DNA from 3 places in the Geobacillus zalihae genome. Region 1 is predicted to be linked to each of the others. Evidence: riboswitches for the same ligand, from Rfam matches in the RefSeq annotation. Region 1 holds a riboswitch; each other region holds the start of a gene.
What was found. Region 1 has a riboswitch for S-adenosylmethionine ahead of QWV57_RS04245 (methionine biosynthesis PLP-dependent protein). Riboswitches for the same ligand answer to the same signal wherever they lie in the genome.

Region 1 (2,260 bases):
TCGAAATCGAACTGATGGAACGTGGAGGCATGCTGGATCGGCACGCTCACCGCTCCCGTGTGGCGATCGACTTTCCATTCATTATGGAGCAGTTTCGTTGAAAACGACCATTCCCGTTCCATCGCTTACACCTCTTTCATGTGTTTGAACGCTTGCGCCAAGTCGGCGATTAAATCATCCGCATGTTCGATGCCGACCGAGAAGCGGAGCAGTCGGTTGCAGACGCCGTTTTGGATGCGGATTTCCTCTGGAATGTCCGCATGCGTCTGCGTCGCCGGGTACGTGATGAAGCTTTCAACTCCGCCTAAGCTTTCCGCGAACGTAATGAGGCGCAAGCTTTTTAAAAACCCGTTCACCCACTTTTCATCGGCAATCCGGAATGACAGCATCCCTCCTCGCCCTGGGTACAGGACGTCAGTCACATCTTCATGTTCGCGCAAAAAGGCGCTGATGCGCTTGGCGTTTTCTTCATGTTGACGCATCCGGAGAGCCAACGTTTTCATCCCGCGAATCAACAGCCACGAATCAAACGGTGACAACACCGCGCCGATGGCGTTCTGGTACTCGGCCAAGCGTTGACAGAGATCCTCGCCCTTGGCGACGACAAGGCCAGCCAGCACATCGTTATGGCCGCCTAAATATTTCGTGGCGCTGTGGATGACAATATCGGCGCCTTGTTCGATCGGGCGTTGAAGCACCGGTGTATAAAACGTGTTGTCAACGATCAACAAAAGCCCATGCCGTTTGGCAAGCGCGGAGACAGCGGCAATATCCGTCTCCTGCATCAATGGGTTCGTCGGCGTTTCCAAGAAAATGGCTTTCGTTTTTTCCGTTATCGTTTCTTCCACTGCATCGAGGTCAGCAAAGTCAACGTAATGAAACCCAAGACCGTACTTGCGCCAGCCGCGCTCAAACAGGCGGTACGTGCCGCCGTAAAGGTCGGCCGATACGAGAAACTCGTCTCCGCTCTCAAACAAGGCGAGCACCGTCTGAATGGCGGCCATGCCGGAGCTGAACGCATAGCCTTGGTCGCCGCCTTCCAGTCTCGCGATCGCTTCTTCGACGATTTTGCGCGTGGGGTTGCCGGTGCGGATGTAGTCAAACCCAGTCGACTCTCCGATGCCGGCATGGCGGTAGGCGGTCGAGAAATAGACGGGCGGGTTGACCGTCCCCGTCACCGTTTCGCTCCGGTTGCCAATTTGCGCTAACAACGTCTCCAGTTTCTCCATCTCATCTCTCTCCTTCTGCTGAAAATTCCATCATGGATCAACGGCCGACCATTTGACGCCCAACGAAGCGCCGCTGTCTGTCGGGCAGCGGCCGAGGGCCTTGATCCTCGACGCCCCTCGGTTGAGGGAGCGGCCGCTTGAGTAAATAAAAAAAGTCTTCTAAGAAGAAGACTTTTCCATACGCACATGGTCATGCTTCTTCTTATCTGCCGAATTGAATGCTCAATTCGCTGGATTTAGCACCTGGCCGCCGGGCGGCTGGTTGCTGAAGCTTCATTGGGCCAGTTCCCTCCGCTTCTCTTGATAAGAATGAGACGCGTATTCAATTTTTCTAATTTTAATAAAAAATGTAGCGCATTCCCCCCGTTTTTGCAAGCCATTTTTTTGTGAATGGCACGATTCGGCAAATTCGCAAAAAATTCGAGCCCTTCGTTAACATCTTTTGGCGCAAATATGTTACAATAACAGATGAACTTACGCTTTCATGGAGGATGGTCATGGCGACAGCAACAGGAACGATGCGCGACTGCAAGTTGTACAGCGGAGAGCTGCAAGAAGAAATCGAACTGCTCGTCTACTTGCCAAGCAATTTTTCGCCGCTTTACAAATATTCTTTATTAATCGCGCAAGATGGCAAAGATTATTTTATGTATGGAAAAATGAAAACCGTCATCGAAACGCTGATGGCAGAAGGAACAATCGACCGGACGATCGTCGTCGGCATCCCGTATCGGAACGTCAACGACCGCTACGAGAAATACCACCCGGAAGGCCGAAAGCACGAAGCATACCTTCGTTTTTTAGCCCATGAACTCGTCCCGTTTTTGGACCGCGAACTGCCGACATACCAAATGGGCAAAGGCCGGGCGCTGATCGGCGATTCGCTCGGCGGAACGGTGTCGCTTCTAGCCGGGTTGTTGTATCCGCATACATTTGGGAAAATCGCCATGCAGTCCCCCTATATCGATGACTCGGTATTGGCGCGCATCCGCTCATTCCGCGATCCATCGCTCCTTTCGCTTTACCATTCT
Region 2 (2,260 bases), 450 kb from region 1:
AAAGCGCGGCGGCGTTTCCCCGCTTCCCGGCTCATGGCCGTTTTTCCGATGCAAGGCGAGCGCCGCCGACCCGGTGCCATGGCAGTCGATGAGCGAGGCGATCAGCCCGCCGTACACAAACCCAGGGATCGCCGTATGTTCCGGGCGCGGCGTATAGACGGTCACCGTTTTGTCTCCGTCCCAGCCGGTGCGGAAATGATGGCCTTGCTCATTCAGCCGTCCGCAGCCATAGCACCAGGCAAATTCATCCGGGTAGTCGTCTTGAATGGCGTGGATAACTTGCGGCTCCATCTGTTCTCCTCCTCTCCCCTTTACCTATACGCGGTGCACTCCCTATTTTCCTTCTTGCACGGCAAAAGGCGGCCATACCGATGGCCGCCTTCCCCTTCGTTCATTGCGCCGGCTCGTAAAACTCGATCCATTCGCCGTCCGGGCCAAGGAAAAATAAGTATTTCGCCCCGTTTGGGAGCGTTGTAATTTCATCCCACACTAGCGGGACGCCGAGCGACTGAAGCCGTTCTTTTTCCTGCTCGATGCCTTCGACCGTAAACGCCACGTGGTGCACTTTTCCTTCCGTCGGCAAATCCGGGTTGTATCCTTCGATCAGCTCGACGACGATCGAGCCGTCAATCCCTAAAAACGCCAATTTCATCGTTCCGTTCGTATGAATCATTTCGTCGAGCAGCTCCAGGCCGACGACGTTTTGATAAAACGCTTTCGATGTCTCGATGTCCTTCACTTGAATGCCGACATGCTCAAATTTTTTGACTGCCATTCGTCCTCTTCCTTTCTATGACTCCATTAACCATACAGCTTGTAAATACGGCGTCATCCGCATTGGAAAAACCCCTTTTTTCCCAAGCTCTGTCCATATGTAGCGATCAAGGGCGTACGGTCCGTCCGCCTTCCATTCGTCCGCCTCGCTGTCGGTCAACAACACTGAAAAGGTTGTCCCTTGCGCTTTCCCATACAAGTGGGTATATCCGCCCCCGCGGTCGACATAAACCGCCGCTTCAGGGTCAAACCGAATCAGCTCCGCCTGCACGCAGCGCATGACATGAACGGCGAACGCAGCGGCACGGAGATGAGCGGCCATGCAAGCTCGGATCGACATGTCCCTCTTCACTATTTCCCCCTTCACCCCCTATCGACAAAAACCCCTTTCGCCTCGGAATGATGCGAAAGGGGGCAGCCGTTCTTATCATCCAAAGCGAGACCGCTTTGCGGGTGTTAGCACCTTGCCGGCGGCAGGTTGCTGTGGGGTCATCAAGCCCGTTCTCTCGCCCACTCTTGATAAGACGTATGATCATTTGTCTTTCATGTTACCATATCGAATCCCATAGAAGCAATCGCTTTTTTGTTTATTCCGCCACTTCTGGTTGCTCGGACGTGACGCCGACATCTTTCCACGTCAGCTTCGAGCTCGGGTCAACCGTAAAGTTGGCGACACGGTTGTTGACCGCATAGATGGCGGAACGATACAACGTTGGGATGACCGGCACTTCTTCGTTCATTAGCTTTTGCCACTCGCTGTAAATTTTCCGGCGATACTCCTTGTCAAACGCCTGCTCGGAATGGCCTTTTTCCAGCAGCTCATCATTTTTCTCGTTCACCCAACGCGAGTAGTTGAACATGACGTTGCGGCCGTACAGACCGTACGGGTCGACGTCCGTTCCCGTTGCCCAAGCGGCAGCGTAAACATCCACTTTCGGGTCATCTTTTTCAACCATGTCATAGAACGAGTTGAACTCCGCCAGACGGCCGTCCACCAATTGGACATCCAAGCCAACGTCTTTCCAGCATTGCATGTAAAACTTCGCCAACGGCTCGGCAATATCGCCGCCGCTCATCGCCAAAAAGTTGATCGTAAACTTTTTGCCGTTCGGATCTTCGCGCAAGCCGTCGCCGTCCACATCTTTATAGCCGGCCTCATCAAGCAGCTGTTTTGCTTTTTCCGGATTATACGTGTACCCTTTGATCGAGCTGTCATGGTATCCCGGGAACGACGGCGGGATCAGCGTGGTCGCCGGGAAGCGCAAGCCGTGGTACAAGTGATCAGCCACTTCTTGGTTGTTGATGGCGTACGCCATGGCTTGGCGCAGCTTTTTGTTCTGGAATTTCGGATTGTCCATCACATTTTCTTGCTTTTTCGCATCCCAATGACCGAGTTTAACATCTTTCCGAAAGAAGTCTCCCACTTCGAAACGAAGTGAAAGTGGGAGATGAATTTTGGTTAGGTATAGCCTAAAGTTGTCTCTTT
Region 3 (2,260 bases), 1.3 Mb from region 1:
TGTGGCGCGGGAGCTGCGTCAGTGTCTGTCCGGCCATCCGCGTTGGCGGGAGGTGCGGAAGAAGCTGGCGAAACAAGACGAAGAGGGGCTTCTCGTGGAGCTGAACAGCGCGGTCGGCACGTTGGAGGACGAAGCGAAAGAGAAGCAGATGGCTGCCATGATCCGCCGGATCGAGTCGATGCCGGGATGCATCCGGGACTATCGGGAGTGGCTGTCGGAGCAAGGGGTGGAGACGACCGGCATGCGTCCGATGGGCCACGCCGAGAGCGTGATGAGCCGGTTTGCGCATCGGGTGAAATCCCGCCGCAGCTGGAAAGACCAAGGGCTTCGGGCGTTTCTGAGGGCGATGGCGGCCCGAATCGACGGGATTTGGCGGAGAAATGGGCAGTTGGTGGAGGAAGAAGAGACCCGAACGGCGGCCTCGGCCTCAACAAAGTCCAAGCGGATCGAACAGGCCAAACGGAAGGCCGGACGGTTATGGGCAGATGTGGTGCGTCAGAATCTACCGTGTCTGCAGCGGTCATCCGGGACACCGATCCATCAAGCGTTGTCGGCGCTCCGGGATGGTGGTTGGGTGTAAAAAAATGGAATATCGTATCATCGCCTCAAGATGAGGGATGAGAGTCCGAAAGCGCTTACGATATGAATTCCTGAAAATGGTTCGCTAACTAGTGATTGACAACGCCCGTAGTGAACCGAAAAAATGTTCTCCACAAAGTCTTGACTGACTCTCGGATAAAAAAGATGTTGACACGCTTCGACAGACAATGATACAATCACATTCGTAGTCAATTGAATAGGCGATTGTTGCGCTCTTATCAAGAGAGGTGGAGGGATGTGCCCAATGAAGCCCGGCAACCGTCAGCGCATGTGCTGAAATGGTGCCAATTCACACAAAGCGGCCTGCTTTGAGAGATAAGAGACGGAATGGTGCACAATACCTTTCTGTTCTCTGCGGGCAGAAAGGTTTTCTTTTTGCGCTCTGCCGCTTGGGGAGGAAGGTGAAACGATGATTACACTCGAACAAGTGACGAAAATCTATCAAGCGGCCAACGGTTCGGTCACGGCAGTCGACAATGTGTCGCTTGAGATTCGCGAAGGAGAAATTTTCGGCATTATCGGCTACAGCGGCGCTGGGAAAAGCACGCTCATCCGCTTGCTCAATGGGCTCGAGAAGCCGACGAGCGGCCGGGTGGTCGTCGCCGGGCGCGATATGACGCGCGTGAAAGGGCGGGAGCTGCGCAAGGCGCGCCAAGAAATCGGGATGATTTTCCAGCATTTCAACTTGCTTTGGTCTCGCACAGTCAGGGAAAACATTGCCTTTCCGCTTGAAATTGCCGGCGTCCCGAAAGAGGAGCGGAACAAGCGGGTGGATGAATTGATCGAGCTTGTCGGCCTTTCCGGGCGCGAGGATGCCTACCCGTCGCAGCTGAGCGGCGGGCAAAAGCAGCGGGTCGGCATCGCCCGGGCGCTCGCCAACAACCCGAAAGTCTTGCTGTGCGACGAGGCGACATCGGCGTTGGACCCGCAGACGACCGATGCGATTTTGGACTTGCTCGTTGACATCAACAAGCGTCTCGGGCTGACGATTGTGCTGATCACCCATGAAATGCACGTCATCCGCAAAATTTGCGACCGCGTTGCGGTGATGGAAAGCGGCCGAATCGTCGAGCAAGGCGAAGTGCTGCATGTGTTCCGCAACCCGCAGCAACCGATTACGAAACGGTTCGTCAAGCAGCTGATCGAGCCTGAGGAGACGGAAGAGGCGATTTCCCATTTGTTTGGCCAATACCCGAGCGGGCTGATCGCGCAGCTGACGTTCGTCGGCGCGGCAGCCGGAAAGCCGCTCATCACCGAAGTGGTGCGTCAGTTTGCCGTCGATGTCAACATTTTGCAAGGGAAAATTTCGCAAACCCATCAAGGCGCCTATGGGGTGCTGTTCGTGCACCTCGACGGGGCGAGGGATGAAATCGACCGGGCGCTTGACTATATTCAACGCCAGCAGGTGGCGGTGGAGGTGATTCACGATGCTCGCTAACCTCCTGCCGAACGTGCAATGGGAGACGATGTGGGCGGCGACGGTCGAGACGCTGTATATGACGGGAGTGGCGGTGGCGGCCACTTTCGTCCTCGGAATCGTTCTTGGCTTGCTTCTATTTTTGACAGCGAAGGGCAACCTATGGGAAAACCGGTTTGTCAATACAGTGATTGCTGCGTTTGTGAACATTTTCCGCTCTATTCCGTTTATTATTTTGATCAT

Region 2: linked by a shared signal. The riboswitch ahead of QWV57_RS06535 (hypothetical protein) and the one ahead of QWV57_RS04245 (methionine biosynthesis PLP-dependent protein) in region 1 are both predicted to bind S-adenosylmethionine.
Region 3: linked by a shared signal. The riboswitch ahead of QWV57_RS15245 (methionine ABC transporter ATP-binding protein) and the one ahead of QWV57_RS04245 (methionine biosynthesis PLP-dependent protein) in region 1 are both predicted to bind S-adenosylmethionine.

The regions. Positions count from the first base shown of each region.
Region 1 is NZ_CP129217.1:815,484-817,743, reverse strand. It holds gene metC (cystathionine beta-lyase) at 1-122, opposite strand, end outside; gene QWV57_RS04245 (methionine biosynthesis PLP-dependent protein) at 126-1,229, opposite strand; SAM riboswitch class I at 1,429-1,539, opposite strand; gene QWV57_RS04240 (GTNG_0744 family esterase) at 1,727-2,260, shown strand, end outside.
Region 2 is NZ_CP129217.1:1,266,291-1,268,550, reverse strand. It holds gene QWV57_RS06545 (PaaI family thioesterase) at 1-291, opposite strand, end outside; gene QWV57_RS06540 (VOC family protein) at 392-775, opposite strand; gene QWV57_RS06535 (hypothetical protein) at 791-1,114, opposite strand; SAM riboswitch class I at 1,196-1,300, opposite strand; partial or broken gene QWV57_RS06530 (ABC transporter substrate-binding protein) at 1,362-2,171, opposite strand.
Region 3 is NZ_CP129217.1:3,008,800-3,011,059, reverse strand. It holds gene QWV57_RS15250 (ISLre2-like element ISGsp3 family transposase) at 1-580, shown strand, start outside; SAM riboswitch class I at 813-922, shown strand; gene QWV57_RS15245 (methionine ABC transporter ATP-binding protein) at 1,010-2,038, shown strand; gene QWV57_RS15240 (methionine ABC transporter permease) at 2,028-2,260, shown strand, end outside.